Regions from separate parts of the Psychrobacillus sp. FSL K6-1267 genome, predicted to be linked through region 2. Evidence: predicted binding sites of a transcription regulator. Region 2 holds the regulator's gene; the other holds the start of a gene.
What was found. Region 2 encodes NrdR, which represses ribonucleotide reductase genes. Its sites were predicted from a motif close to AACACNATATATNGTGTT; they were not measured.

Region 1: a site for NrdR is predicted at 14,747-14,764, ahead of MHB55_RS11525 (vitamin B12-dependent ribonucleotide reductase). Genes of this name have one in related genera too.

The regions. Positions count from the first base shown of each region.
Region 1 covers NZ_JBBOOR010000001.1:2,284,124-2,300,388, reverse strand. Annotated here, with positions in the region: gene comGB (competence type IV pilus assembly protein ComGB) at 1-862, shown strand, start outside; gene comGC (competence type IV pilus major pilin ComGC) at 875-1,204, shown strand; gene comGD (competence type IV pilus minor pilin ComGD) at 1,191-1,631, shown strand; gene MHB55_RS11595 (hypothetical protein) at 1,621-1,932, shown strand; gene comGF (competence type IV pilus minor pilin ComGF) at 1,905-2,357, shown strand; gene MHB55_RS11585 (hypothetical protein) at 2,338-2,544, shown strand; gene MHB55_RS11580 (shikimate kinase) at 2,559-3,071, shown strand; glycine riboswitch at 3,189-3,283, shown strand; gene gcvT (glycine cleavage system aminomethyltransferase GcvT) at 3,477-4,580, shown strand; gene gcvPA (aminomethyl-transferring glycine dehydrogenase subunit GcvPA) at 4,605-5,951, shown strand; gene gcvPB (aminomethyl-transferring glycine dehydrogenase subunit GcvPB) at 5,944-7,404, shown strand; gene MHB55_RS11560 (suppressor of fused domain protein) at 8,220-8,879, shown strand; gene MHB55_RS11555 (hypothetical protein) at 9,010-9,423, shown strand; gene MHB55_RS11550 (ABC transporter permease subunit) at 9,444-10,958, shown strand; gene MHB55_RS11545 (alpha/beta fold hydrolase) at 10,913-11,722, shown strand; gene MHB55_RS11540 (ATP-binding protein) at 11,980-13,242, opposite strand; gene MHB55_RS11535 (rhodanese-like domain-containing protein) at 13,313-13,696, opposite strand; gene MHB55_RS11530 (lipoate--protein ligase family protein) at 13,799-14,635, shown strand; gene MHB55_RS11525 (vitamin B12-dependent ribonucleotide reductase) at 14,795-16,265, shown strand, end outside.
Region 2 covers NZ_JBBOOR010000001.1:2,639,233-2,655,497, reverse strand. Annotated here, with positions in the region: gene coaE (dephospho-CoA kinase) at 1-279, shown strand, start outside; gene MHB55_RS13520 (glyceraldehyde-3-phosphate dehydrogenase) at 401-1,405, shown strand; gene speD (adenosylmethionine decarboxylase) at 1,674-2,057, shown strand; gene nrdR (transcriptional regulator NrdR) at 2,178-2,642, shown strand; gene MHB55_RS13505 (replication initiation and membrane attachment family protein) at 2,673-4,028, shown strand; gene dnaI (primosomal protein DnaI) at 4,038-4,979, shown strand; T-box leader at 5,031-5,255, shown strand; gene thrS (threonine--tRNA ligase) at 5,380-7,305, shown strand; gene infC (translation initiation factor IF-3) at 7,612-8,133, shown strand; gene rpmI (50S ribosomal protein L35) at 8,164-8,364, shown strand; gene rplT (50S ribosomal protein L20) at 8,412-8,771, shown strand; gene MHB55_RS13475 (DUF1294 domain-containing protein) at 8,974-9,258, shown strand; gene MHB55_RS13470 (hypothetical protein) at 9,928-10,698, shown strand; gene MHB55_RS13465 (ATP-binding protein) at 10,695-11,246, shown strand; gene MHB55_RS13460 (sigma-w pathway protein ysdB) at 11,345-11,728, opposite strand; gene MHB55_RS13455 (dUTP diphosphatase) at 11,821-12,306, shown strand; gene MHB55_RS13450 (DUF2207 domain-containing protein) at 12,382-14,295, shown strand; gene MHB55_RS13445 (M42 family metallopeptidase) at 14,400-15,488, shown strand; gene argF (ornithine carbamoyltransferase) at 15,637-16,265, shown strand, end outside.

The DNA.
Region 1 (16,265 bases), 360 kb from region 2:
AGGGCAGAGTATAGTAGAGGTATTCAGGATGCTTGGATTTCCTAATCGGTTATTGCTCCCTCTTCATTTAGCATCTCAGCATGGCCATCTTGCAGAGACTACTGAAATTTTAAGTATCAATGCCAAATTTATGGAGCAAGCAAGAAAGCGGTTAAAGAGCCTATTAATGTATCCTCTTTTTTTGTTTGTTGTCATTTTTTTATTGTTTACTGTTTTTCGAATATATTTTCTCCCTAATATGGAATCTTTACTTTCCAAAAATCAACCCCAACCTCAAAGCTCACTTGCGCTTACCAATACGTTATTAAACCTTCCTAACATATTCCTTACACTTTTAATTTTCATGATAGTTTTTATAGTATTGCTATGGTTCATATTTAGAAACAAAAGTGTTGAATTTAAAATAACACTTCTTAAAAAAACACCGATTATCAATAACTGGTATCGTTTACTGTTAACTAGAGTATTTTCGAGAGAAATGGGTGTACTTCTAGAAAGTGGTTTATCTCTTCAAGAATCCTTTGGAGCATTAATTAATCAGAAGGAAAACAAATTACTTCAACATATAGTATCTGAGATGAAGGAAAAGGTGATCTACGGTTCTTCCTTCTCTGAGGGGGCTGTATTAGTAGATAATTTCACAGTAGACTTTCATCAATTTATCGTACATGGGGAGAACAACGGATACTTAGGTAAGGAATTGACTTTATACAGTGATTTTATGAATAAACAAATGGAGGCAAGGCTATCTAGATACCTTAGTATCATCCAACCAGTAATGTTCCTAATAATAGCAGTCTTTATAATAGGTGCTTATCTAGCTATATTACTACCAGTTTATGAAATGATAAATATAATTTAAAGGAGCAAGTTTATGTGGATAATCTTAAAAAATGAGCGGGGCTTTACACTAATAGAAATGATGATTGTATTGCTAATCATATCTGTTTTAATATTAATCTCTATTCCTAACGTTACCAAACATTCTGCCAACATAGATAAAAAAGGATGTGAGGCATTTGTGAAAATGGTAGAAGGCCAAGTACAAGCATATAAAATTGATAAAAATGTGACCCCTACGTTGAATGATTTAAGTGTGGCAGAGTATCTAGGTGAGAACAACAAAAATTGTCCGGGAGGGGAAGAAGTTATTATAGTAGATGGGAAAGTTTCAATAAAGGATTCAGGCAATGGTGGCGGTTAAGTTAAACCAAGATGGTTATACCTTAATAGAGGCTATCTTGATGCTATTGATCGTTATGGTAATTACGTCAGCAGTTATTTATGGAGCAAACGATAAAATAGAGGAATTGGAAGAGAAAAGATTTTTACATCAGTTTCATCTAGATTTACAACAAGCTCAATCGATTGCCATAGGTAATCAACAATTGATCACATTAGCATTTGACGAGAATAGAACTAGTTACTCCGTAAAACAATCGGGAACTATACTACTGGAATGTAGCCTGCCATCTCATATGAGTTTGTCTATAGATAGTTATTTAAAGGGACTACGCTTTCAAACTAATGGTGCTGTCAATCAATTTGGGAAATTTTCATTCCTTACTAAGAAGGGAACTAAAATAGTGACAGTTCATATTGGTTCAGGCAGGGTAAGCTATGAATTGTAAAGGATTTTCTTGGGCAGAAACATTATTGACACTGTTTATAACATTTATGGTGGCTACTATGTTAATACCTCTTCTTACGAAGATGAGTGTGCAGCTAGAGGATAAAAAGAGGAAATACCATTCGGCTGTGGTCATGAATGAAGCTGCCAAAATGTTCATAACTGAAAATATAACAGGTGGATCACGCACCATTGAAAATATTGAATATCAATTTCGTGTAGATTTCAAGCAAATTTGTATTGAGTACAAGGGGGTTCGGGGGGAGAAAGTAAATTGTGTAGATACCTCACAAACAAACTAAGTAACGAAAAAGGTTATACTTTTATTGACGGAATTTTACAGCTTAGTGTGTTTATCATTTTTGCTCAAATATTTGCGCTTATTATGTGGTCGTTATATACAACAGAAAAGAAGGTAGCTGATCCATCCGAAATTGAATGGGCATTATTTATACAATATGTGGAAGCTTATTTGAATGATGTAGAGAATTTTATAGTTCAAAGTGAGCAACCTGGAATTCGTTTTTATAAGCAGGGTATAGAATATGATGTGGAATACTCATCTAATGTCGTAAGAAAACAAATAAATAAACTTGGTCATGAGCCACTTCTATTAAATGTCCAAACATTAAATGTGATCGCTGAAGGACAAAAGATTACATTTTTCGTTACTTTTTTTAATGGACAACAAAAGGAGCATACTTTCTATGTTACGTATTCTACTTGACCAAAAAGGTGCATTATTATTAGCTTCCACTATCCTGCTATCTATAGTTTGTTTTTCGGTTTTAACTATAACTGCAGCATACCAATCCAAATATCGAACATATGATTCGTTGGAAATCCGTCATATTAGTGATACTATCAATAAAATAAGTAATTTTATTGAGCGTGAAAATAATCCTGGTATGTAGTGAGTTGATAAAAAATGTACAAGATTTATTTAGTGGGTTTTATGGGCAGTGGTAAAAGTGCTGTCGGGAGAAGACTGAGCTATCTCTTGAAGATGCCCTATTATGACATGGACAAAGAAATTGTCAAAAGACAGAAAATGTCGATTCCTGAAATATTTGAACAGCATGGAGAGGCCTATTTTCGAAATTTAGAGACCGAATTTTTACTAAATTTTCGAAAAGAATCTTGTATTATTTCCACGGGTGGAGGTGTAGCGACACTCGATAGAAATATTAAAATTATGCGAAACAATGGATTGGTGTTGTTTCTTGATGCTACCTTTGAAGACATTTGGATACGCATAAAGAACGATAAAAATAGACCAATCGTTCAAAGAAGCACGAAGGAAGAATTACAGCTACTTTTCAACACCCGTAGGAGAAGTTACAAAAAGGCTGCCCACATAACGATTCGTACGGAAAACAGGCATCTTCGTCAAATAACAGAATATGCAGGATTTCAAGTAAATCGTCTTAAAGGCGAATGATTCATTGGTTTTATATATTTTCGTTCGGTTTTTAATAAGTTTATCAAAAATGATTGCGCTCTCTTAGGTTCAATGTTAGGATATAGACAAAGCTAGTGTTTTGTCTATATTTAGCGGATGAATATATGGGGAGAGAACGCATCAGCTGCGTCGCCGAAGGAGCAAGTAATTACTATTATGAATCTCTCAGGCAAAAGAACTCGTATAGGACGCAACTCTGGAGAGTGCTTTCGTTATGAACGGAAAGCCACCAAAGGGGAAAGCCATTTATGGTAAACTTTCAGGTGCCAGGACAGAGAACCCTTTTTACGTTAAAGGGGTTTTTCTGTCCTTTTTTGCGATTAAGAAACCATTTAGCTTTTTTTCACTTATGCTTTTTCTACCTATTAAAAGGAGGAATTTAAATTGTCAGAACAGTTAAAACGTACGCCTTTGTTTGATGTCTATTCATCTTACGGAGGGAAAACAATCGATTTTGGTGGCTGGGAGCTACCAGTTCAGTTTTCAAGTATTAAAGAAGAGCACGAGGCAGTACGTACGAAAGCTGGATTATTTGATGTATCCCATATGGGTGAAGTTTTTGTAAAAGGTCCGAACAGTGAAAGCTATTTACAAAGTCTTGTTACCAATGACATTTCAAAATTAGTGAATGGCCAAGCACAGTACAATGTGATGTGCTATAAAGACGGTGGAATTGTCGATGACCTCTTAGTTTATAAACTGGAAGATCAACATTATTTGTTAGTTGTTAATGCTGGTAATATTGAAAAAGACTTTGAGTGGATGAAACAAAATACTATTGATGGTGTTGAGTTGGACAATAGATCAAATGATTATGGCCTGTTAGCTCTGCAAGGTCCTAAAGCACAAGAAATCCTTCAAAAGTTAACTTCTCAGGATTTAACTGAAATTAAATTTTTTAGATTTAAAGATAATATAGACGTTTCTGGCAAACAAGTACTAGTTTCTCGAACTGGCTATACAGGAGAAGACGGGTTTGAAATCTATGCAGCTAGCAATGATATGAAAGATTTATGGAGCAGTATTCTAGAAGCAGGTAAAGAAGAAGGTTTACTACCTTGTGGACTAGGTGCTCGTGATACACTTCGCTTTGAAGCTTGCCTACCATTATATGGCCAAGAGTTGTCGAAGGATATTACTCCTCTTGAAGCAGGGCTTGGCTTTGTTGTGAAGTTAAATAAAGAACAGGATTTTAATGGCAAATCAGTTTTAGTAGAACAAAAAGAAAATGGTGTGCCTAGAAAGAGTATTGGAATTGAAATGATTGATAAAGGAATTCCTCGTACGGGTTATCCAATCTTTGCAAATGATAAGCAAATTGGTTTTGTTACTACGGGAACTCAATCTCCTACTTTGAAAAAGAATATTGGTCTGGTTTTAATTGACGCAACATTTGCAGAAATTGGTCAAGAGGTAGAGGTTGAAATTCGCAACAAGCGACTAAAAGCAGTTACTATACCTACTCCATTTTATAAAAGAGAAAAATAAGCCAAAGAAAGAGGTTGTCCATTGATGAAGCATCGTTATTTACCAATGACTGAACAAGATCAAAAGGAAATGTTACAAGTAATCGGCATTTCTTCTATTGATGAATTGTTTGCTGATATCCCAGAGAAGGTTCGTTTTAAAGGTGAGTATAATATTAAACCTGCAAAGGCAGAATCTGCTCTTTTAAAAGAATTAAGCCAGCTAGCTGCTAAAAATGCAGATAGTAAACAGTACGCTTCTTTCTTAGGTGCCGGAGTATATGATCATTTCAAGCCAATCGTTGTGGATCATGTTATTTCACGTTCTGAATTTTATACAGCTTATACACCATACCAACCAGAGATATCTCAAGGTGAGCTCCAAGCTATTTTTGAGTTTCAAACAATGATTTGCGAATTGACTGGAATGGACCTTGCAAACTCGTCAATGTATGACGGTGGTACAGCTTTAGCTGAAGCAGGTAACCTTGCGGCAGGACACACAAAACGCAAGAAATTAGTTGTTTCTGAGGCAATCCATCCTGAATACATTGATGTAGTTAAAGTCTATGCAAAGGGTCAAAATGTGGATGTGGTTACTGTACCGATGAAAAATGGAGTAACGGACCTAGCTAAGCTAGAAGAAACTGTCGATGAGGATACTGCGGCTGTTATGGTTCAATATCCGAACTTCTTCGGTCAAATTGAAGATCTAACGAAAGTTGAACAAATAACACATGCAAAAAATGCATTGTTTGTTGTTTCTGCTAATCCGCTTGCTTTGGGTGCCTTGACACCTCCAGGTAAATTTGGAGCAGATATTACAGTTGGAGATGCGCAACCTTTTGGTATTGCTGAAGCATTTGGCGGACCGCACTGTGGTTTCTTCGCAGTAACTTCTAAATTAATGCGTAAGGTACCAGGCCGTCTTGTTGGAGAAACAACTGATGAGGAGGGGCGTCGTGGATTTGTATTAACGCTACAAGCTCGCGAACAACATATTCGTCGTGATAAAGCTACTTCCAATATCTGTTCTAACCAAGCCCTTAATGCTCTTGCCGCATCTGTAGCAATGACTGCCCTTGGTAAAAAAGGTGTAAAAGAAATGGCTATTCAAAATATTACTAAGACTCATTATGCGAAGCTAGCATTTGAAAAAGCTGGTTTTGAGGTTCCTTTCCAAGGGGCACATTTTAACGAAATCGTAGTTAAAGTTAATGGCTCAATAGCTGATGCGAATAGTAAGCTTCTTGAAAAAGGAATGATTGGTGGGTTTGATCTTGGCCGCAATTATTCTGATCTAAAAAATCATGTGTTGATCGCAGTAACTGAGCAACGCACAAAAGAAGAAATAGATACACTCGTTCAAGAAATGGGGGCTCTTTATGCATAAGGACAATCAACCACTAATTTTTGAAATAACAAAAGAGGGTAGAGTAGGATATAGTCTTCCTGAATTAGATGTCCCAGAAGTAGATTTATCCGAAATATTACCTGTAGGGATGATGCGTGAAGAAGAGGCACAGCTTCCAGAAGTATCAGAACTTGACCTTATGCGTCACTATACAGCGTTATCTAACCGTAACCATGGAGTGGATACAGGCTTTTATCCACTTGGTTCATGCACGATGAAATACAATCCAAAAATCAATGAATCTGTTGCACGCTTCCCAGGATTTGCGAACATACACCCACTTCAAGATGAATCAACAGTGCAAGGTGCAATGGAAATGTTGTATGATCTACAGCAATCTCTAGTAGAAATCACAGGTATGGATGAAGTTACACTACAACCTGCTGCAGGAGCCCACGGTGAATGGACCGCTCTTATGATGATTCGTGCATTCCACGAATCAAATGGTGATACACAGCGGACAAAAGTAATTGTGCCTGACTCTGCACATGGTACAAATCCAGCTTCTGCTACTGTAGCAGGATTTGAGACAATCACAGTTAAGTCAAACGAAGATGGTTTAGTAGATTTAGAGGATCTTCGTCGTGTGGTAGGTCCAGATACTGCCGCCCTAATGCTTACTAACCCTAATACACTAGGATTATTTGAGGAACACATTTTAGAGCTAGCTGAAATTATCCATGGTGTAGGCGGTAAGCTTTACTATGATGGTGCAAACTTAAATGCTGTTATGTCTAAAGCACGTCCAGGAGACATGGGCTTTGACTGCGTGCATTTAAACTTGCACAAAACATTTACAGGTCCTCATGGCGGTGGTGGTCCAGGTTCTGGACCAGTAGGAGTGAAAGCAGATTTAATTCCTTTCCTTCCAAGCCCAGTTCTAGTTAAAGAGGACAACAAATACACATTTGATTACAATCGTCCACAAACAATTGGCCGTGTTAAGCCGTTCTATGGTAACTTCGGTATCAATGTTCGTGCATACACTTATATTCGTTCTATGGGTCCAGATGGTCTAAAAGCAGTAACAGAATATGCAGTATTAAATGCTAACTATATGATGAGACGTTTGGAAGCTTATTACGACCTTCCTTATAACCGCCATTGTAAGCATGAATTCGTCTTAAGTGGCCGTCGCCAGAAGAAATTAGGAGTTCGTACATTAGATATGGCTAAGCGTCTGCTTGACTTCGGATATCATCCACCAACAATCTACTTCCCATTGAATGTAGAGGAAGGCATGATGATCGAGCCAACTGAAACTGAATCGAAAGAAACATTAGATGCATTTTGCGACGCTATGATTCAAATAGCTAAAGAAGTGGAAGAAAATCCAGAAATCGTTCAAAATGCACCACATACGACGGTAATCAATCGTTTAGACGAAACAAAGGCAGCTCGTAAACCTGTTTTAAGATACACAAAATCATAATTATCAAGTGCGATCCTAAGGGGTCGCACTTTTTTTATAGGAGTATTGCTTAAAATGACTATACGAATAGTTGTAATCTAGTAATTATATGTGGAGATGAGATGCATGAAAATAATAAGGTTACCTTATTGCATATGTGAAGTTAAGGGCATAATAGAAAAAGTCGAAGAAGGGGGGGAATAACGTTCCCCATTCCTTCTTAAAAGGACGAGCCAAATTGTGTAGAAGATAATAATGTGAGAACAGTTAATAGAAAAAAAATTAAAAAGAATAGGAACCATTAATATTAGAATTACACCTACGACAGTAACGGATAAATTTTAATAAGGCTCTTTTTCACTTCTTTTTCCAAAAAGACACCACCTATATTATTGATGATTACTATTAAAGTACAAAAAATCTATTGTAACAATTCTATCATTTTTTTAAAAATTCATATTATTGATGTGTGTTGTTTCATAATCGAGAAGAAGCAAGGTCACAACGTATTGGTCTTATTGATACGTTCTTTTTATTTCTCCAAGTGGTTTTAGTTTGTTGAACGGTCATAAATTTTTCTATCAGGTCATAAAACCGTCGTGAACGGTTATAAAAAATTCTATCCGGTCATAAAACCTCTCTGAACGGTCATAAAAAAATCTATTCGGTCATAAATCACTTTTCCACGCAATTTCCATATTGAAATCTGCCAAATCTGAAACTTAATGGTCCCATTTCTCGTAGAATTAATAACTTATTCACCCATTTAGGGAGTGAAGCATTTATTTTATACAGATAGCCTTTAATATAATTACAGATGAGAGGATGGATGTACTATGAATTTAGAAGAATATAAAAAGCGAGCAGCAAAAAAAGAAGATTGGTCACCGGGTTGGGATGCAATAGATGAAGTCTTTGATCAGCTTTATCCAAATCAGGAGCCAGCTCATTTTGGAACTAATCTACATTCTAGGGCTATGTTTGGCGGAGATGAATATATTGACGGGTATAGTATTTATCAATCTCCTAATGGATATAAGCATATTGTGACTTATGGAATGACCGAGTTATACGTGGACGAACAAGCAGTTGGTGGTGAATGGAGTGGTTGGGGATATGAAATGACTATTAAGCTGTCGGAGGAAGAGACAGAAGACTGTTTATGGGCAATATCTATGCTTTCTAATCTCGCTAGGTATACCAATACACAGAAAAGACCGTTTGAACCTTTACAGTATGTAGCAGGTAATGGAGGTTCTCTGCATATTGGAGTAGAATCTGCAATTACAGCTCTGCTTATTGTGGAAGACACAGAGATTCTAGGTATAGATAGCATTCATGGAAGAGTAGATTTTATACAGTTGGTAGGAATCACGCAAAGAGAATTAGATATGTTAATAAAGGATCCAACAAATGCAGAAATTTTAGTCGAAAAAATGAAGAAAGAAAATCCTAATTTAGTTACAGATATGAATAGGAACAAGTCATATATATAATAGCTATGTATCTTACTAACAATGTAAAAACATCCACATAAAATCTAAATTTTAACATTTTTGAAACTTTTAGCTAAAAATTACGTATAACCCTTTAGAACATTAAAAGAGACTTTTCTAGGGGGAAAATATGCGTAAATGTTTCAATTTATTAGGAAAGTTTCTTTTAGGAGTTTTGGGCATTGTTTTAATTAGTAGTGTCCCTGTTGTTTTGTTTCAAATAGGTAGCATATTCGATTTTTCTTTATATTTTCATACAGTGCTTGAGGTGAGCAAAAGTTTAGTTTTACCATCTCAATGGTCTCTTAGTTATTTTGTTATTGAAACAGGTGAATCTATTCCTATAAGCTTAGGTAATTATTTTAAAGGGCCATATTTGTATTCTATGACTATTTTGATTGCCTCGTTGGTTTTTTCTTTGTTTGTTTCCTTTATTTTGGCTATTCTCACAACTATTTCAAAAGGGCCAATTCAAAAAGTCTTATTAAAATTAGCAAACTTACTGCTGTACCCGATTTCGCTTACATATTTCTTATCCAAATAGCAGTAGTCCAGATATATAAAATGTCTGGTTATCGCATTCTTTCCTTTTATAGCTTAGGAGGAGAAGTTATTTATGCTGCGCCAGTTATTTGTCTTTCAGTAATTCCGACCATTCTTTTTTATAAATTATTTGTCCTTTTATTTAATCAAGAGATGGGAGAGCCATATGTAGAGCTTGCTAGATCGAAGGGTCTATCCAAGCTAGAGGTTCTGCTTAGGCATTGTACCTCTAACGTCTTACAAAGTGTCTTTTTTCAATCAAAGTCAATTGTCTGGCTTACTCTGTCTTCCTTATTTATCATAGAGTATCTTTTTGGGATTCCGGGAATTCTGCATTATTTAAGAAATGATTTCACTCCAAAGGGCATTGCGTACATACTTCTATCTATATTTATACCATTTTTTCTTTTTTATACGATTGGAGAAAATACGGTTAAGAAGGGTCAGCGAGAAAAAAGTGTTCTTTTCGAAGGGTTGCGAGTTTCATTCATGGATTCCCTCCAGTGGAAGAATCTTTTTCGTTATAAAACTAAAAAAAGGGTGAGCATATTCGCTCTCCTCACTCAGTATATGAATATAACAATTCCATTAATGATTGTTTTTTGCCTGCTAAGTGTAAGTGTAGCATATTATTTTTTCTATGATGACCATGTGGAACAGATAAATTTTTTATATGACGAGACAGGATCTCTAATCGGGAGGTCGCCACTGCCTCCATCTAGTAGTGTTCTTTTAGGCACGGATCCACATGGATATTCCATTTTCCAACAACTACTTGTTGGAACAAAATATACTATTGTGTTAACTCTTCTAGTCGCTACTGTTAGAGTGTTTGGAGGATATGTTTTTGGTTTTGTTTATGCTTTCTATTTAAAAGCTAAATGGAGAAAAGCCATTAATAGTATAGCTGACGGGATGCACTTTTTACCTTTAACATTATTAATGTATATTTTGCTTCTACCGATTTTAATCGCCTATTCTGGTGAATGGCAAACTACACTGTGGGAAAGATTGTTTATCCAAGTTTTTATCTTGTCTGTGCTAGTACTTCCGATTACTACTAGTCTTATTGGCAACGAAATGAATGAGGCGATTAAAAAAGAATATGTACAAAACTCTGCTGTAATGGGAGGGTCTTTAATATGGATTGTACTAAAGCATATTAATCCACAAATAGGTAGGAAACTTTGGTTATATTGGGCCCAGCACATAGTGCAAGTACTTCAAACACTCGTACATTTAGGTGTTTTATCCATTTTTGTTGGTGGAGCAATTAACTTTCTTGATAGCCCTAGACTATCACGAGAAATTTACGAATTGTCAGGAATGATTTCCATATCGAAGGAAGTATTTCTAACAAAACAATTGTGGCTCATAATACCTCCGTTAGCTATATTTATGTTACTTATTTTTTGTTTTCAGAAGATAGCAGATGGCATCTCAGATAAACAATTACAGTCTGGAGGACAAAAGAAAAGGCGGGAAATAAAATGGTCCTATATTACAAGGAATTTGGCCAAGAGAACGACGAAATAATCCTATTTCTACATGGTGGAGGAGTAGCGGGGTGGATGTGGGATAAGCAGGTTCAGTACTTTAAAGAAAACTATCATTGTATTGTACCAGATCTCCCTGGTCATGGCCAAAATAATGAGAGCGAATTTGTCTCTATAGAGGATTGCGCTTTTCAACTCATACATTTACTTCAGGAACAGCATGAAGATAAGAAGAAAATTGTTGTTGGTTTTTCGTTAGGAGCACAAATAGCTATTCAAATGCTATGTATTAACAAAAATTTAATAAACTGTGCAATGATTAATAGTGCACTCGTAAGAAAGATACCGCTTGGAAAGCAAATGGTTAAACCTTCGTTAAAGTTAACTTATCCGTTCATAAAGAGTAGATCCTTTTCTAAGCTCCAAGCAAAGACATTGTATATAGGAGAAGATAGATTTGAACAATACTTCAAAGAGAGCAACCAAATGTCTTTAAAAACCCTTACAAGAGTTCTTGAGGAGAATATGTCCTTTCATATTCCATTCGAATATTCTAATGTAAAAACTAGACTATTAATAACTGTTGGAGATAAAGAAAAAAAAGTGATGAAAAATTCGGCGGGAGACCTATTAAACAAACATGATTGTGCAAATGCGATTACTATTAGTGGTATAGGCCATGGAATTCCATTAGCAGCTCCAGAATTTTTCAATGATATATTAGAAAATTGGTTGAAGGGAGGGAATGTACTTACAAACACGGAGGAAATAAAGAGAAGTGGTAGTACTCCAGAGATAAACTGAAGTAATATTCGTCTATCGATTAGATAGTCTCTCGTTTAATTACTAGAGATGGAGCGGGAGGTAATATCTCCATTCTGCGCATATAATAGGACGATTTTAAGTATGATGTCTCTCTCATAAACTATATATCATTCTATATAGAAGAAACTCAATATTTTTTCAAGTCGAAATATAATATTCATACTTTTATTATGTATATAAAGTTATATAAATAAAGTAAACACTCCTACTAAAATCCAGGAGTGTTTATGCAGAAATTAGAAGCCGATAGAATGATCGTCCTCTTCCCAGTCATTTTTAAGAGTACGTTTGTTTTGTTGAATTAGTTCGTTAATACGTTTTTCGTATCCAAGCTCCCCATCGTAATGCCAATTCAATGCAATGGACATGTACAATTCGTTTAATTGGGAAACAGATAAGCCCTTTGAACGTTTAGCTATATCTGTCAATACTTCCTCAGTAAAAATCTTCTTTTTATCTACCTTACGTAAGTAATTTTCTCTTACCTTTTGCGGTGGTGAAGGAATTTCATAGGCACGATCAAATCTTCCAGCTCGGTTAATAAGTGCAGGATCAATCTTTTGAGGGTAGTTAGTGGTTCCAATGATAAATAGCCCTTCGCGAGATTGTGTTCCGTCTAGCGTGTTTAAAAAGACGGAGCGTGTATACTCAGGCATCGAGTCAATATCCTCTATTACTAGAATAGCTGGCGCTAATCTTGTAACTATCCCAAAAACCTCTTGGATTGAATGGCTTCCTGTGAATTCAGTGATTTGCCAATACACCACCGGAGCCTTTGTAGATCCTGTTATAGATTTAACTAATGTTGTTTTTCCATTGCCGGGGGAACCATAAAGTAAGATACCCCTTTTGTATGGAAGACCGTATTCCTTGAAAAAATGACCGTCCTCATTAAAAAATTCATCGATAGAACGAAAAATATCTTGTTTAATATGGTTCTCGAGTAAAACTTCCTCTCTTTGAACGGCAGCTTGCTCCCCATATTTTCTTCGTTGTACCCCGTGTTCCGTGTCTACCAAATAGGTGACAGATTGCTTGAGAAGTTCACGTAGCTTTTCGTTTATTTCTTCTAAAAAGTAAAGGGCACCTTCAGGGGAAGTGGAAAAGAAAAAATATTCAGGCCAAGCATTCCCTCCCGAAAAATTAAAGGCCATCGTTACAGCCACTTGATATTCAGGAAATAAAATAACCGTATTTTCAAAGGTACTGACAATCTCTAGCTTGCTCTCCATCGAAAGTGAAGATTTATTGGCAATTTTACTTAATGGCTTTGCTTCATAAATATTTCCTAAAATTTTGTATTGAATCAGTTCATTTTCCATCATTTCGATTAGACTGTTATCTAATTGAATTATATGATCTCCTATATCCACTAATTGCCAATTCCCCTCATAATTTTCATTTAAGAGCTTAATGACTCTCCGTGTTAAAATAGCAAAATCCTCATAGTTTGGGTGTAACTCTCTAAATTGTTCTTCGTTAGAAAATAATACCTTCATTAGCCAATCCCCCTATGTAAAAGCTCTAAACAAAAAAGGTTCCTCTTGGTAAGAAGAACCTTATGTTATATTATTTGGATTTTATCTTTCCAGTCCAGCTTTTAAAACCACCTTGTAATTGGTTAAGCTGCGTGTAGCCTTTTTTCTTTAAGAACATGGCTGCGCGTCCACTTCTTGCGCCATTTCCGCAATAAAGATATACTGGCTTATCTGGTCGAATTTCTTTGTGTCGTTGACGCAATTGAGATGATGGTATATTTCTTGCACCAAGAATATGACCTCCATCAAATTCCTTTGGTTCACGCACATCGATTAACTGAGCTTTTCGATAACCCTCGATGAATTGTTCCTGTGTAAGGTTTGTAACTGTTTTCTTTAGTCGGTATGCTGAAATTCCAGCATAAACTAATAATACGACCAATATTGCTATGATAATATAAAGAGTCTCTAACACGGTCTTTCCCCTTTCTATACTTCCAATATCTATTATAAAAGATTTGCTAGATACAATTCAATCATTTTGGTAAAATGAATAGCGTTGTTAGGGGGGAGAAGTTTGGAAAAAACAAAATGGTACTTTATTGATTCAGGTCCGTGCGCCCCATCTTATAATATGGCGCTTGACGAAGCACTTCTAGACTGGCATAGTGAAGGTTTGATTCCACCTGTGATTCGATTTTACGAATGGAATCCTGCAACTCTATCAATTGGTTATTTTCAATCGGTAGAAAAAGAGATAGATATGGAAGCAGTTCGCAGGCTTGGTTTAGGATTTGTTCGAAGACCAACAGGTGGGCGAGGAGTTCTTCATGAGCATGAACTTACATATAGCGTCATTGTTTCGGAAGACTATCCAGATATGCCAGCAACAGTCACGGAGGCATATCGAGTAATCAGTGAGGGACTGTTGAAAGGATTTCAGAGTCTTGGATTAGAAGCTTACTTTTCTATTCCTAACACTCCTGATAAGCTACAAGCTCTAAAGAATCCTAAAACTGCCGTTTGCTTTGACACACCTAGTTGGTATGAGCTAGTGGTGGAAGGTAAAAAGGTTGCAGGTAGTGCTCAAACTAGACAAAAAGGTGTTATATTACAGCATGGAGCGATACTTTTAGATTTAGACGATGAGAAACTAGTTCAAACTTTTAAATTTTCTACGGATGAAGCACGTGAAAAGGTGAAAAAAAGTATAAATCAAAAAGCTGTCGCTATAAACAAATTATTACAAAAACCGATACCTATAGACATATGCAAGGTTGCTTTTAGGGATGGATTTTCAGAAGCTTTAAATGTTGAATTGGTGCCATTTAGCTTAAATGAGAAACAAATTGAATATGTGAAAACGTTGGAAAAACGGCGTTATGCAAATGACGAATGGAATTTAAAAAAATAAAAGTCTTAAAGGCATATGGTCAAAATGAGGAATAGGAATTAATGCTTAAAATTTAATTTGCCAAATTAAATCACTTTACACCTCTATATGTAGTACCGTATGATATATAAAGCTACTACATCTTGTGTCAATGCGAGTTGTAGAAAGGAGGAAAAACAATTGGTAACTACTACTAATGAAACTAATATGAAATTAAATGTAAAAGAATTAAATCGAGATATCGAATTATTTCCTCAAGTCCATCCAATAACAGAAGATATGAATCTAACACACAAAGGTGTATCTCGATTGGTAATGATTGACAGATATTCATTCAAGGATACTGAGAAGAAAACGCTAAAAGTAGGAGATTTTGTCGTTTTAACAGTAAAGGAAGACCCTAAGTTTCCTGCTAGAGGTCTTGGTTATATTGTCTCTATTAACGATGAAGATAAAACGGCGGAAGTATTAATCGAAGAAGACTATCGCAGTGCAATAGATGATAGCTCTAAGATAAAATCAGGCATCGTTCGCCGTCCTTTGAGTGTAATTGAAAAACCGTTAGAGGTTTATTATGAACAAATTGCTAAGCGTAATGCAACTGGACTTGCTTCTGTAGAAGAAACGGAAGAAAAGAGAGTTGAATGGTTTGAAAAGTTCTATCAACAATTAGTTTCCCTTAAATTTATACCTGCTGGACGAGTATTATATGGAGCGGGTACAGGAACAGATGTAACTTACTTCAATTGCTATGTTATGCCTTTTGTTGCTGACTCACGTGAAGGAATCAGTGATCACCGTAAACAAGTAATGGAAATCATGAGTCGCGGTGGAGGAGTAGGTACAAATGGTTCTACTCTTCGTCCACGTAATACATTGGCTCGTGGTGTAAACGGTAAATCATCAGGGTCTGTATCTTGGTTAGATGATATTGCTAAACTTACTCACCTAGTAGAACAAGGTGGTTCAAGACGCGGAGCACAAATGATTATGCTTGCGGATTGGCATCCAGATATTGCGGAATTTATCATTTCTAAAATGCAAAATCCACGTATTCTTCGCTTTTTGATCGAGAACACTAAGGATGAAACCATTAAACAACTTGCAAAGGACAAGCTTAAATTTAAGCCTCTTACTGCACAAGAAGAAGCTATGTACCAGGGAATTGTTAACTATAAAAACATTCCAGGCTTAGGAGGCTTCAGCGATGAGATTATCCGCGATGCAGAAACAAAACTGCGTGACGGAGGTACTTTCTCAGTTCATAACCCTGAGTTTCTAACTGGAGCAAACATTTCTGTAACTCTTACAGATGATTTCATGAAGGCTGTGGAAGAGGACGGGAACTTCGACCTTCGATTCCCAGCAACAGAATCCTATACAGAAGAAGAAATGACCTTCTATAATGAAAACTGGCATAAAATTGGTGACGTTCGCGAGTGGGAGCGTATGGGCTACAAGGTTCGTACATACCGTACAGTGAAAGCAAAAGAATTATGGAACCTTATCAATATCTGTGCAACTTATTCTGCAGAGCCAGGTGTGTTCTTTATCGATAATGCTAACGAAAAAACAAATGCAACTGCATATGGACAAAAAGTTGTCGCTACAAACCCATGTGGAGAGCAACCACTTGCACCATACTCAGTTT
Region 2 (16,265 bases):
GGTTACCCAACTATTATTATGGATATTCCCTTACTGTTTGAAAGTAGACTACAATCCTATGTCGATAAGATTATTGTTGTAACTGTATCAGAAGAAACGCAATTGAATAGGCTAATGTCAAGAAACAATTATTCTATGGAGGAAGCAAAGGCAAGAATCCAATCACAGCTGCCGCTCTCTATAAAGGAAAAGGGTGCAGATGCTGTTATTTATAATAATGGTACTTTAGAGTCTACTCAGGAGCAATTAGAAAAAATTTTAAAATCTTGGAAAAAATAATTATTTGAAAATAATGAATTTTAAAATGGGCTATTTTAAGGCTACATAATTCTAAAAATGTGTTATACTAATGCATGATTATAAAACAAAAAGTATCACACGTTACGGGAGGACTTATTATATGTCAGCTTCAATTGCAATCAATGGTTTTGGACGAATCGGGAGAATGGTATTTCGCCAAGCAATCGTACAAGAGGATTTAAATGTAGTAGCTATCAATGCGAGATACCCATTAGAAACTTTAGCTCATTTAATTAGATATGATTCTACGCATGGCACTTTCACTGGAAAAATTGAAATAGGCGAAAATGCTTTAATCGTTAACGGTAAAAAAGTACAAATCGTAAATGAACGTGAGCCTGAAAAGTTACCATGGAAAGAATTGAACGTGGATATCGTTATTGAATCCACAGGAAAATTTAATGATGGTGAAAAAGCATCTGGTCACTTGAAAGCAGGAGCGAAGAAAGTTGTAATTACAGCACCTGCCAAAAATGAAGATGCAACGATTGTTATTGGTGTAAACGACGATAAGTTAGATGTGAAAAATCACCAAATCATTTCAAATGCAAGCTGTACAACAAACTGCTTAGCGCCCGTTGTCAAAGTATTGAATGATGCATTTGTAATTGAAAATGGTTTAATGACTACGGTTCATGCATATACAAATGACCAAAATAATTTAGACAACCCACATAAAGACTTAAGACGCGCACGCTCATGTGGACAATCGATTATTCCAACATCGACCGGTGCTGCGAAAGCACTTTCATTGGTTCTACCAGAGCTAGAAGGGAAGATTCATGGAATGGCTTTGCGTGTACCTACTCCTAATGTTTCTTTAGTTGATTTAGTTGTGGATGTTCAAAAAGAAGTGACAGCTGAAGAAGTAAATGCTGCCTTCAAAAAAGCAGCTGAAGGTTCTATGAAGGGTATTTTAGGAATAACTCATGAGCCGTTAGTTTCCATTGATTTCAATACAACTACTAATTCTAGTACGGTAGATGGTTTGACGACTATGGTAATTGGCAAAACAAAAATTAAAGTTCTAGCCTGGTACGATAATGAATGGGGCTATTCTGCAAGAGTAGTTGACCTTACTAAAAAAGTAGCAAGTGGTCTTTAATCGTCAATTTCTAGACAGCTAATTTTAGCTATTCTTTGCGTATAAATAATTTTTATCTCCTGTTAATAACATATTTCCATCCTCTTTCTAGAATTAGTAGAAAGAGGATTTTTTATATTGCATTATTAAAAAAACTGTTTTATAATGGGAATCGTGTACTTCTAGTACATGGACTACTTAAAGGGTTAGGACCTCTTTGGACTAACTTTCCCCCGTGGTAGTCAACTTTGATGTTAAAAATAAAACTAATCAAAGGGGGAAACGGACATTGGAGACAATGGGACGTCACATTATTGCAGAACTATGGGAGTGCGATTTCGACAAACTTAACGATATGCAATTTATCGAGCAAACATTTGTTGATGCTGCACTAAAATCTGGTGCAGAGGTAAGAGAAGTTGCTTTTCACAAATTTGCACCACAAGGTGTAAGTGGAGTCGTTATTATTTCCGAATCGCATTTAACGATTCACAGCTTTCCAGAGCACGGTTATGCAAGCATTGATGTGTATACTTGTGGTGATTTAGATCCATCAATCGCAGCTAACTATATCGCAGATGCTCTTAATGCTGGAACGCGCGAAACGCTCGAAATGCCACGTGGTATGGGGCCAGTTAAGACACCTCAAGAACGCATGACAGTTCAAGCGTAAATGAAACATAATGCCTAAATGAGTGAGCAGAGGAACTTATTCCTCTGCTTTTTCGATTTTATGAGAAAAAATTGTTATAATAGGAATACAAAATTATAGATAAGATTTAGGAGAGGTTCTATGAGATGCCCAGCATGTCAATTTAATGGCACTAAAGTAGTCGATTCACGACCTATAGACGATAACAAAGCGATTAGAAGAAGGAGAGAGTGCGAAGACTGTGGTTTCCGCTTCACGACTTTTGAAAAAGTAGAGGAGACTCCATTAATTGTAGTAAAGAAAGATGGCTCACGAGAAGAATTTAGTCGTGAAAAAATATTACGTGGATTAATTCGTGCATGTGAAAAGAGGCCAGTTGCACTTGACCAATTAGAGGAGATCGTGTTTTATATTGAGAAGGAGCTAAGAAGAACTGGTAACTCTGAAGTGAAATCAGAGGAGGTAGGCGAAAAAGTCATGGACAAGCTTGCTGAAATCGATGAAGTTGCCTATGTTCGCTTTGCTTCCGTTTATCGTCAATTCAAGGATATCAATGTATTCATCGATGAATTAAAGGAAATCTTGAAAAAGAACCCTTCATTATAAGTTATTAATTAGAGAGTAGGTTAACAAGTGATGTTATATAAGGAGCTACATTCAACAGATACATATATGATTCGCTTGCCATATTCTTTTTCTGATTATGATCGTCAATTATTGACGTTATTTTATCAGCCGCTAGTAGGTGCTGAAAGTATTAGTCTCTACTTGACTTTATGGGCTGATGGAGAGATGAAAGATAACGAACAATGGACGCATTATCATTTATTAAACGTCTTAGGTTTGTCACTAGGTAAAATTTTTCAGGCTAGAATTGCCCTGGAAGCAATAGGCTTGCTTCGTACTTGGCAAAAGTCAACTGAGGAAGGAAGAACCTTCTATTATGAGCTCGAGGCTCCTTTGGATGCAGAGTCCTTTTTAAAGGATCCCTTATTATCTATGTTTTTACTAAATAAAATTGGGGAAAATGCATATAAACAGCTAAGAAACCGTTACATACAAAAGCCTAACTGGCATGAAGAGTTCACAGATGTTTCTAGAACGTTTGTTGATGTCTTTAAGCCATCAACAAAAACGGGTACTTCGATATCAACGCAAGAGCAATTTCAATCAAAGAAACGAAATAATTCTGTGCCGTTCTATTATGAAGATTTTGACTTTGTTTTATTGCAGGAAGGGTTATCAGAACAGTTGGTGCCCAAGTCAGCAATGACATTGGAAGCAAGAGAAATAATTGCGAAATTGGCTTTTTTGTATAATTTATCACCAATAGAAATGCAAAAGGTTGTTATTTTGGCATTGGATGATGATCTCAATCTTTCTGATGCTAGATTGAAAAAAGCATGTGCCGAGTATTATAAGCTAACAGTTTCTCGAACTGCCCCAGTTCTTCAAAAAATAGAGCTATCAGAGAAACCAGTACAGAATGTAGAGAAAAAGCTAACGAAAGAGGAAGAGTTGATTCAATATTTGGAAACAACTGCTCCTGCAAAGGTTTTAAAGGATATTGCTAATGGAAAAGAGCCTATACTTGCAGATGTTCAGTTAGCCAATTATTTTGTCACACATTATAAAATGCCAATTGGTGTAGTGAATGTCCTCTTACAATACGTTCTTCTGCGAACGGACATGAAACTAACAAAGAATTACGCAGAGAAGATTGCATCACACTGGATGCGTAAGGATATCAAAACGGCTAAAGAAGCTATGGAGCTCGCAAGAAATGAGCATGAGCAATATATGAAGTGGAAAAATGAAGGCTCTAAACAGAAATCCTATTCGAAAAAACCTACTAGGGAAGAAAAGGTGCCAGATTGGTTTTATAAAAAAGATGACGAGCTGAAACAGTCAGGAAAAGAAACAAATGGAATTCAGGATATTGATGCAGAGAGACAAAAATTACTAGAAGAACTAGGTATGAAGAAAAGGTAGGTGAATAAAATGGAGCGAATCAATGAAACACTCAAAAGAGTGATTACTCCCGAATTTACTTCTCGATTGGACGAATTACAGCAAGAAGTATTGGAGGATCCGGGTATACAAGGATTTATAGAAGAAAACTCCGAAGATATCTCGAAACAGGTAATAAGTCGAAGCTTGAGTAAGCTATATGAATATAAATCTCAGTCTCATGATTGTAATGAATGTCCCTCGCTAGAGCAGTGTGCGAACTTTATGAAGGGCTATGAGCCGAAGCTAGTGTTAGATCGAAACCTAATAGATGTAGAATATGTAAGGTGTAAACGAGGAGTAATAGAGGATGAACGTAAAAAAGTAACCTCTATGATAGACAGCATTCATATGCCTAAAGAAGTGATGGAGGCGAGTCTCTCAAGTTTAGATTTACAGGATGACAGTAGGGTAGTTGCGGTAAGGGCTGCTAAAGACTTCTTGAACGAATGGGAAAGAACAAATGTCTTGCCAGCTAAAGGACTCTATATTTACGGTAAGTTTGGTGTTGGTAAATCCTATCTATTAGGCGCATTAGCCAACGAGCTAGCCGCTAGACATATTCATTCTGTCGTTGTATATGTGCCGGAATTTCTGCGAGAAATGAAACAAGCGATACAAGATCAGTCTCTACCTGAAAAAGTAGAGTTTGTGAAAAAGGCCCCAGTGCTAATGCTTGACGATATTGGAGCGGAAACCATGTCTAGCTGGACAAGAGATGAGATTATAGGCACAATTCTCCATTATAGAATGTCAGAGCAACTCCCGACGTTTATGTCCTCGAACTTTAACTACGATGAATTACAACATCATCTTTCCTACACGCAACGTGGAGAAAAAGAGGTAGTAAAGGCAGGGCGTATTATGGAGCGGATTAAAGCACTCACTAATCCAGTTGCTCTACGAGGGAAAAACTGGAGAGAGCTTAAATAACTACTTGCAAATGATAAAGTCGTGGCGTATAATCATTTTCATAAGAATAAGAATAATGCGTTGAAGAGGACAATAATCAGTTTGTACGACTTATAGAGAGAGAAGCCTTGGCTGGAAGCTTCTTAAGTATCGACAATCGATTTACCACCTCCGAGCAGTAGCTGTGAAATTGAAGTAGCAGTTGCCGGTCACCGGCCCGTTAGCCGATGCAGAGCTTCATCTATACTCGTATAGATAGAAGAAGGGTGGAACCACGATTTAAACCTCGTCCCTTTACCGGGATGGGGTTTTTTATTTTGTCTAAAATAAATAATCGTATTACCTGAACAGGCTTAGCTGTTCAAGGAAAGAACAGTTTTGAAGCCAGCATTTAATCTAAAACAATTAAGGAGTGTTCAAAATGGCAGATGTTATTAAGTTACAATTCCCAGATGGAGCAGTAAAAGAGTTTCCTTCATCTACAACTACAGAAGAAATAGCTCAATCTATTAGCCCTGGGCTGCGTAAAAAAGCTTTAGCAGGTAAATTAAGTGGTAAGCTGATTGATCTAAAAACACCTATTACAGAGGATGGGGAGATTGCAATCATCACTCCGGAATCAGATGAGGCATTAGAAATTCTTCGTCACAGTTCTGCGCATTTATTGGCACAAGCAGTTAAACGTCTTTTCAAGGATGTTAAATTAGGTATTGGTCCAGTTATTGAAAGTGGATTCTACTATGATATAGATTCTCCAGAGCCAATAACAGCAGATGACCTACCATTGATCGAAAAAGAAATGAAAAAAATCATTAATGAAAATATCGAAATTATTCGCCACGATGTTTCTCGTGAAGCAGCTTTTGACAAATTTAAAGATGATGAGTATAAAGTAGAGCTTTTAGAAGCAATTCCTGCTGGTGAACAGGTTTCTATTTATGAGCAAGGTGAATTCTTTGACCTTTGTCGTGGAGTCCATGTACCATCTACAGGCAAGTTAAAGGAATTCAAGCTATTAAGCATAGCAGGTGCTTATTGGAGAGGTAACAGTGACAACAAGATGCTTCAACGTATTTACGGAACTGCCTTCTTCAAAAAAGAAGACCTTCAAGCTCATTTGAAAATGTTGGAAGAAGCAAAAGAGCGTGATCACCGTAAAATTGGTAAAGAACTCGAACTTTTCACTAACTCATTGAAGGTAGGACAAGGTTTACCTCTTTGGTTACCGAATGGAGCAACTATTCGACGTGTAATCGAGCGTTATATCGTGGATAAAGAGCTGAAGCTCGGCTATAAACATGTATACACACCTGTGCTGGGTTCTAAAGATCTTTATGAAACTTCAGGCCATTGGGAGCACTATCAAGATTCTATGTTCCCACCAATGGAAATGGATAACGAAACATTAGTATTGCGTCCGATGAACTGTCCGCATCATATGATGATTTTCAAAAATGGCATGCATTCATACCGCAACCTCCCATTACGCATTGCTGAGCTCGGTACTATGCATCGTTACGAAATGTCGGGAGCTGTATCGGGACTTCAACGTGTTCGCGGGATGACTTTAAATGATGCTCACCTTTTTGTACGTCCAGATCAAATCAAAACTGAATTCCAAAAGGTTGTAGAACTAATCATCTCTGTTTACAAAGACTTTGACTTAAATGATTATTCTTTCCGTTTATCTTACAGAGATCCAAACAACAAAGAAAAATACTTTGATGATGATGAAATGTGGGAAAAAGCTCAAAGCATGCTAAAAGAAGCAATGGATGAGTTAGGTTTAGATTATATCGAAGCTGAAGACGAGGCAGCATTCTATGGCCCTAAATTAGATGTACAAGTAAAAACTGCGATTGGTAAGGAAGAGACTTTGTCTACAGTTCAATTAGACTTCTTGTTACCTGAGCGTTTCGACTTAACATATGTAGGAGAAGACGGTAAACCTCATCGTCCGGTTGTTATTCACCGTGGAGTCGTTTCAACTATGGAACGTTTTGTCGCATTCCTGATTGAAGAATACAAAGGTGCTTTCCCAACTTGGTTGGCTCCAGTGCAAGTTGAGCTTATACCAGTTTCCAATGAAGTGCATTTCGATTATGCGAAGCAAATTGAAGAGCAATTGGTTGCTGCTGGATTCCGTGTAGAAATGGACGACCGTGAAGAGAAGCTTGGTTACAAAATTCGTGAAGCGCAAATGCAAAAAATCCCGTACATGCTTGTTTTAGGCGATAAAGAGTTAGAGGCTGGGAACGTTAACGTACGTAAATACGGAGAACAAAACTCTGAAAGCATACCTTTCGATGAGTTCTTAACTAGAATCCAAGAAGAAGTAAAACACTAATTAATAATTATTGAATAATCTTGTTGACAACTATTGTTACAGATGGTATAGTTATTAAGGTTATTGAATACAAGTTTGTGGTATAAGAAGAGGCTGCCCGCTTCTCACCTGTTCGACACGTTAGGTTGTTGACTGGTAAGCACACGATCGACTGTAATATGTAGTTGCTACATATTTCTCATATCGGCGGGCAGACATAACAAATGTCTGCTCGCTTTTTTATTGGATCGAAAACGGCGTAACTGATTCGTTTCTACGGAATTTATGCCCAAACCATGTATTCGCGACACTATCTGGAGGTGGATCATTATTAGCAAAGACATGTATGTGAACGATGGCATTCGAGCACGCGAACTACGCGTTATTGATCAAAATGGTGATCAATTAGGTTTAAAAACACGTAACGAAGCACTTGAAATAGCAGGTCGTGTAAATTTGGATCTTGTCCTTGTGGCTCCTCAAGCCAAGCCACCAGTCGCTCGTATCATGGACTATGGTAAATTCAAATTTGAGCAGCAAAAGAAAGATCGTGAAGTTCGTAAAAATCAAAAGATCATCGTAATGAAAGAGGTTCGCTTGAGCCCAACAATCGATGAACACGATTTCCAAACGAAATTGAAAAATGCGATCAAGTTCCTTGAAAAAGGAGACAAAGTGAAAGCATCTATTCGCTTTAAAGGTCGTGCCATTACTCATAAAGAGATCGGACAACGAGTTTTAGATAGATTTGCAGAAGCTTGTGCGGAAGTATCCACTATCGAGTCAAAACCGAAAATGGATGGACGCAGCATGTTCTTAGTGCTTGCACCTAAGAACGAAAAACAGTAATAGAGTACAATTGTTTAGGAGGAATTCGACATGCCGAAAATGAAAACTCACCGTGGAGCTGCAAAGCGTTTCAAAAAAACGGGTACAGGTAAATTAAAACATGACCGTGCTTTTGGAAGCCACTTATTCGCTAACAAATCTACTAAAGCTAAACGTAAATTACGTAAAACTAAAGTAGTTTCTTCAGGCGATTACAAACGTATCAAAACTTTACTTACTTACATGAAATAATTTAAACGAAATCAAATTATTCGAAAGAATAGCAGGAGGTAATGAACATGCCACGCGTAAAAGGCGGAACAGTGACGCGCAAGCGTCGTAAAAAGGTATTAAAATTAGCTAAAGGTTATTACGGTTCTAAACATACATTATATAAAGTAGCAAACCAACAGGTTATGAAATCATTAATGTATGCATACCGTGACCGTCGTCAAAAGAAACGTGATTTCCGTAAATTATGGATCACACGTATCAATGCGGCAGCTCGTATGAACGGACTTTCTTACAGCCGTTTAATGCACGGATTAAAATTAGCTGAAATCGAAGTTAACCGTAAAATGTTAGCTGATTTAGCTGTAACTGATGCAGCTGCATTTACACAACTTGCTGATGCAGCAAAAAAAGCAATCAACAAATAAGTTAGATGAAAAGGCTGATAGATTTTCTATCAGCCTTTTTTTTACAATCTAATGCTTTCCCCCATTTGCTACCTGGGGTGAATATAGGCTTTTGCGCATTTCGTTATGTCTAGCTGCAGTGAGGAGCTGCCTCTACGCTATTCTTCAGTTACTTGTTGGAGGCAGGTAAAGGCACTTACGTTTTTTTAGAGGAGGGACAATTATGGTAAATGTAATTCTCATTTTTATCTTGTTAATGTCGGTCTCAGCGTTCTTTTTGATGGGCTATGACAAATCACAAGCAAAGAAAAAAGGACAAAGGGTTCCTGAAAAAACTTTATGGACTTTTGCCATCTTTGGAGGTGGAATTGGTGCATATTTAGGGATGCAGCTTTTTCATCACAAAACAAAGCATACCAATTTTCGTGTAGGCTTTCTCATGTTACTAATTTTGTATATATTTCTAATTGTTTGGTTGTTAACGGATAATAGTCCTCTAGTATTCTAATTTAATTTAGAAGAATCTTTAGATTGATACGAAATAATTACATTCGTATAGTGGTATAAGTAATATAGCCATATATAATTGAAATGAGGTTTTCGAAAATGACTAAGAATAAGTACTTTTTACAAGTGGTATTTCTTTTAGGAATAGCTATAGTAGGTCTCCTTTTTTTAACAATCTCATCTAGTTATTTTAATACAAAGGAAATAAATTTAGCTAACAATGGCTGTCTTGAAATTGGCGGGACGCCCATCCTCGATATTCATAGTAACCTAACAAGTGAATATTCTTTTGAGTGTAAAAAATGAAGGTAATAGTTGAAAAAGAGCTTTAAGAAGAACCTTGAACTGCGCCCTAAACTATGACAGTTAAAGGATAGATTTTCGCTTTCGGCGGGCGCTTTCCGTGGGGTGAGCGATAAGCCATCACCGCCGCTTATGCGTCGTTTGTGATGTCTTATCTGTCTCACTCATCCCACAGGAGTCGCCGCCTGTCGCTACAATCATATGAGTGTAGTAATAAAAATTGTAAGGTAAGGCAAAATGGAGATATAGAACTTTACATTTTAAGGGGCGGAGCAGTTATAGGTAGTTGTACGTTTTATATTAATTTCTTACTTTTCACTTTATTTTTTATTATATAATAAATAGAGAAGAAAGGGAGGAATGACATATGAAACATATATACGCTTTTGAAACACCATATGAGGCTGTTAAATACTTAGAAATAATAGAGTCCTTTAAAGTTAGATTAAAAGACTTTAAAGCCTTACTAGAGGAAGAATATGAATTAAATGAACCGCCTAAAGGATTCGTCTGGACTCCAGTAGATTTAGCTACTAGTACCTTTTCGGACATTCCAATTCCAGCTTATACAAATCGAAATCTAATCTATATGACACCAGACATTGGTGAATGGAGAAATTTTTTCATGAAAATATACGGAGATGTAGAGAATGATTTGATAAAAGATTTCTATCAACATTTTAAGGACGAAGGCGTCTTAACGATAGCTGGTCACGAAATGGTTCACCATTTAGATTTGTTTCCCGATGAGTTTGATGAGGAACGAGATAGTATTTGGTTTGAAGAAGGAATGTGTGACTACATAGCTAGGAAAAATTTATTGAACCCTGAAGATTTTGAAATAATCACTAATGTTGAATTAGCAATTGTAGCATATTATAAGGATCAATACGGCACTAGAAGTATAGATGAATTTGGAACTAGTTCCTATATTAATGAGTTATCCAGTATTATGTATGATTATTCTCGAAGCTTTTTAACCGTTAAGCATTTGGTGGAAGAGCAAAATAATAATAACCCGATAGAAGTATTTAAACAATACAAGCAATGGTATGAAACGGGAAGAAAAGAACCTTTGAGCACTTTTTTTAATGTAGAGAACTTATTTATAACCCTTAGCAACAAGGCAACCTTATGAAAAACAGAATCGTTATAATGACTGTCGGAAAGACACATAGTGGTAAAACAACATTCGCCAAACTATTAGAAAAACATTTAGCAAATTCAGTGATAATTGATCAGGACAATCATGCGGAGTTTTTAGCTACTCATTACATAAACTTATTACCAAAGACGGCTAGCAATAAGTTGAAATATGGGCTTACACAAATGATTGTCGATTATGCCGTTAAAGAGTCGGATTGCCATCTTATTTTGTGTAACTCCAATAGAAATATTAATGGTAGAACTAGGTTTTTAGAGTATTATAAGAGTTCTGGTTTTAAGACAGTGGTTGTATATTTTGATATACCTGAAGAAATATTAAAGGATAGAGTTACGGCTAGCGAGCGCAGTACATCGATTTTAAGAACTGCTTCTAATTTTGATGAAGTACTTATTCGACAAAATCTAGCAGAAGTAGTTGAACCAACAAAAGAAGAGGCAGATTATTTGTTTGTGATTAAAAAACAACAGGATGTGCAGATTATAGTAGGAGAAATAGTTAAACTTGCACAATTAAAATGAGTATCACCTTCTATTAATGCATCCTATTACAATTCCTATAAATTCTATAAGGAAGAGCTCTCGAATGAAATTATTTCGAGAGCTCTTCCTTATAATTATTACTCTTCCTTCATCAGCTGCTCGATTGGACTCTTCCAATTAATTGTAGCGTCAGGGTAATTCATTAGTATTTCTTTTTGGAGGAAATAGAAATCCTCTTTTGTGAATCCTTGAAGCTTAGAAGGATCTTTAATCCAAATGAAAATAGATACTACCTCAAAAGCCTGTTCGGTAGTACCAAGATATTTTTCACCTTCAAACATTGCGCCCTTGTAAGTGATAAAGAAGTTTTTACGAACGTTTTTAATATCATCATAGTAATAATACTGATCTTTTTCATAGGCTTCGTCTAGCTTTCGTTTAGGATCAAATAAGTATCGCAAAATTTTATAAAATAAATATATTATTAATGCAATTATTAGTAATCTTAAAATATGGACCATTAAAATGTCCTCCTTGTAAAATACATGATAATTGCTATACGATATAAGAAGTAGTTTGGTTTCAAAATAAATTAAATTTTTTGGAGGAAAATATGAATTTACAAAAACTTTTTAAAATGCAACGAGAATTAGACAGCTATATTGAAACAAATATGAAAGTAAATGAGGATGTATTTCAAAGAAAAGGTTTAGCATTAATCGTAGAATTAGCAGAATTGGCTAATGAAACAAGATGCTTTAAATTTTGGAGCAATAAAGGAGCGTCTGAGAGAGAGGTAATCTTAGAAGAATACGTAGATTCTATTCATTTTTTATTATCATTAGGTATAGAAAAAAAACTGGATTATCTAGAGGTTTGGCCACAATCTAATCTGAAACAAGAAATAACTGAGATTTTTCTTATGACAAATTCAGCTATATTAGATTTTCTTACTAATCCATCAGAAAATCGATATGAAAAAGTATGGATTATGTATGGGGCTATAGCAGAAAAACTTGGTTTCTCCAGTGAAGAAGTGCTGAATGCCTATATATCCAAAAATGAAACCAATTATGAAAGACAGAAAAATGGCTATTAAGTTTTAAATGTGAAACTTTTTTAAGTATTTTCCGTACGATATGTATCTTGATAATATTGGTATGGGAGGTGCTTTATGAAAAAGTTATTATATTTCTTGGTATCTTTAGTGATCGCTTTTCTTTCCTTTGGTTCGGTGGCAGAAGCAAAATCATTCAGCATTGACAAAGTACACATTAAATCTTGGATACAACCAAACGGCGATTTATTAGTTAATGAGGTATTTACTTATAATTTTGATGGGGCCTTTACCAACCTATATAGAGAATTTCCTGATACATACGATGATAGGGTAGTAAATTTCTATTCCTATGAGCTTAAAAGTCTAGATATGGAGCCAGGTTTTGTAGGAGAAGAATCGATGATTCCATTAAGTGTATCCTATGAAAATGACTATTTTCGTACGATTATTGATAAATCCAATGAAAAGGTATCCTTTTTTTATGCTTATACACTAAAGGATGCAGTAAAGTCTTATGAAAATTATAGCGAGCTAAAAGTGACTTACTTTGATGGGAACGCTCATTATCAAACCTATGAGAATGTTACAATTGATTTTATCCTTCCGCAACCAATGAATCCTGATCGTTTTGATGGTATTATGTTTGATCGGCATGCGGTAAAACGTGAGAAAAATCAATATGGGGTTAGGTTTGTGACTCCTAAATCAGAGGCGTATTCTACAACCAAGACTAGTTTTTACTTTCCATCTTCAGTGATGACAGGTATGTCGAAGATTAAGTCATCTCAAACGTTAAGTGATGCTTTTGCTATAGAACAACAAACATTTGACGAGACGTACAATCGATTAGAGGGGATGGGAGAAATAAAGAATCTCATTCCCAAAATAATTATTGGGTTGCTAGTGACTGCATTATTATTCATAATCTTATTGCCACAGAGACATTTTTGGAGAAGGGGATCTGAAAGAGATATCCTAGATACGGATGTTTTATATCTTTTTTTTGTGGACTCCGTAGGTAACACCAGTCGAAAAAGCTTTTTGGCAGGTTTATTTTCATTAGTAGAAAATGGAGCATTAAAAGTTATGAAAGGAAAGGCAGCGGTTCGTTTCAAGAATGATCCCAAATCACCAAAAGAGACACTTGAGTTTCAGTTGGTCGATCGAAGCATCGCTAAGGCTGATTTTGAAAATATAATGATAAATTGGTTATTCTCATCAAGAAAAGGATCGATTAAATCAAAATTTAATTTGCATGATATAGCTGGCGCGGCTAGAGAAGAGAAAAGTCAAAATGACTATTTTGTTCATCGAAAAAGAGATTTTAAAGAAAAGCAAAAAAAATGGGAATCGGCAGTTGAATCCGAGATGAAAGAAGCTGGAGCTTTTAATGATAAGATACCACTTACTATTTTAAGTATGGCGACCATTATACTGGCTATACTATTCTCTATTGCCTATTTTGTAGACTTAAGAAGCAGTTGGGGGATAGCATGGATTATAGGTGTTTCCTTGGTGTATATTGTAATACTATGGGTAAAGAAAAAGTCTAAACTATGGCTATTTTTATATATAGCATTCATGTTTTTTGCAAGCGCACAACTGGTAGATGAACAACTGTTCAATCAAACCTTTAATTTATTGGTTGCTTTCATTGTTTTATATATTGCTGTTCCAAGGAATATTTTATCTATGAATGCGGTCAGAGCTAAAGATTCTATAAGAACTTTTAAAAGAGCACTGAGAAAGCGTAAAAAAGAGAATGTTCCTTTATATTCTGAAGAAAGCTGGGCTATTCGAGCGTATTTGTTTAAAAGAAGACAACAAACTTTCCCTCTTGAAATGGCCACAGTTCCATTGGCAGGTTTGTTATTAGTAGAAACAGATCCTATGAATTATGTAATGGATTCATGGAGATGGACTAAGGGTTCCCTATTTTCTGGTGATGGTTCCTCAGGTTCCTCAACTTCATCCTCTGATGGTGGAGGTAGCTCTGGTGACGGTGGAGGAGGCGCTGGTGCAGACTAGTTATTTTATCACTAGAAAACTTGAAGATTCTTTAATAAATATTTTGAATATGCATTCAATTTGTCATATAATTAGTTGATGAGTATATTTAGGAGGTCGAAATAATGACGAAATTAGATGAAACATTAACAATGCTTAAAGATTTGACCGACGCAAAAGGAATACCAGGTAATGAGCGTGAGCCACGTCAAGTGATGGAGAAGTATATCGCTCCTTATGCAGACAAAATTGAATATGACAATCTTGGAAGCTTGATTGCTGAAAAAGTTGGTGATGCCAATGGCCCAAAAATTATGGTCGCTGGTCATTTAGATGAAGTAGGCTTTATGATATCTAAGATTGATGATAAAGGCTTTTTAAGCTTTCAAACAGTAGGAGGCTGGTGGTCACAAGTAATGCTAGCTCAACGTGTTACGATTGTTACACGTAAGGGAGAAACCATTACAGGTGTTATTGGTTCGAAACCACCGCATATTCTAAGCCCAGAGGCTCGTAAAAAACCAGTTGATATTAAAGAAATGTTCATTGATATTGGTGCATCCTCTAAAGAAGAAGCAATGTCATGGGGAGTAATGCCAGGAGATATGGTCGTTCCATATTTTGAGTTTTCTGTTATGAACAATGAAAAACTATTACTTGCAAAAGCATGGGATAACCGTATTGGCTGTGCCATTGCTATTGATGTCTTAAAAAATTTACAAGGTCAAGATCATCCTAATATCGTTTATGGTGTCGGGAACGTCCAAGAAGAAGTAGGTCTTCGTGGAGCTAAAACGTCTACAGCAAAAATTAACCCTGATATCGGCTTTGCAGTTGATGTGGGTATCGCTGGTGACACTCCTGGAATTTCACCTAAAGAATCTACAAGTAAAATGGGAGACGGCCCACAAATCGTTCTATTCGATGCTTCTATGGTTTCACATAAAGGCTTACGTGATTTTGTAGTGGATACTGCCGAAGAAAATAATATCCCATACCAATTCGAAACAATTGCTGGCGGTGGAACAGATGCGGGATCCATGCACATCTCATTAAACGGGGTACCATGTTTATCGATTGGAGTTGCTACTCGTTATATTCATTCACATGCAGGAATTCTGCATAGAGATGATTATGAGAATACAGTTAAGCTAATTGTGGAAGTTATTAAAAAGCTAGACCGTGATACAGTAAATAATATTACTTTTAACTAATTATAAAAGACTAATGAAGGTTGCAATAGTATTCCTCATTAGTCTTTTTTATGTATAAATAAATGTATATAAATCCACTTGACTTTATAAATATTCATATTTATAATAAAAAATACAGAAGGATACGGAAAAGAAGGGGATTAAATTTATGAAACTATTGGAATGGGTAAATCTGAAAATGGTTGATAGCTTAAAAGGAAAAGACCTTTTAACTCTCTTGGATTACTCAAAAGAGGAAGTGAGTGAATTACTAGAGCTTGCCACAAATTTAAAATCGTTGACGAAAGCAGGGAAATGCCCGCCGCTGTTAGAAGGTAAAACACTTGGGATGATTTTTGAAAAGCATTCTACTCGTACAAGAATTTCTTTTGAAGTAGGAATGAAGCAATTAGGCGGTAATGGTATGTTCATGAATGCACGTGATTTACAAATTGGGCGAGGAGAATCTGTATATGATACTGCTCATGTTTTATCTGGTTATTTAGATGGCATTATGATTCGTGCCAATTCACATGCAATGGTAAGAGAGCTAGCTGAGCATGCGAGTATTCCAGTGATTAATGGATTGACAGATCTTTATCATCCCTGCCAGGCATTAGCGGATATACTTACTGTGCAGGAAGTAAAGGGCTATACGAAGGGACTAAAGATAGCATATGTTGGAGACGGAAACAATGTAGCACATTCCTTAGTTATAGCGGCAGCATACATGGGTATGCATATAGCAGTTGCAACACCGATAGGCTATGAACCGAATAAAGAAATTATGGAAAAGGC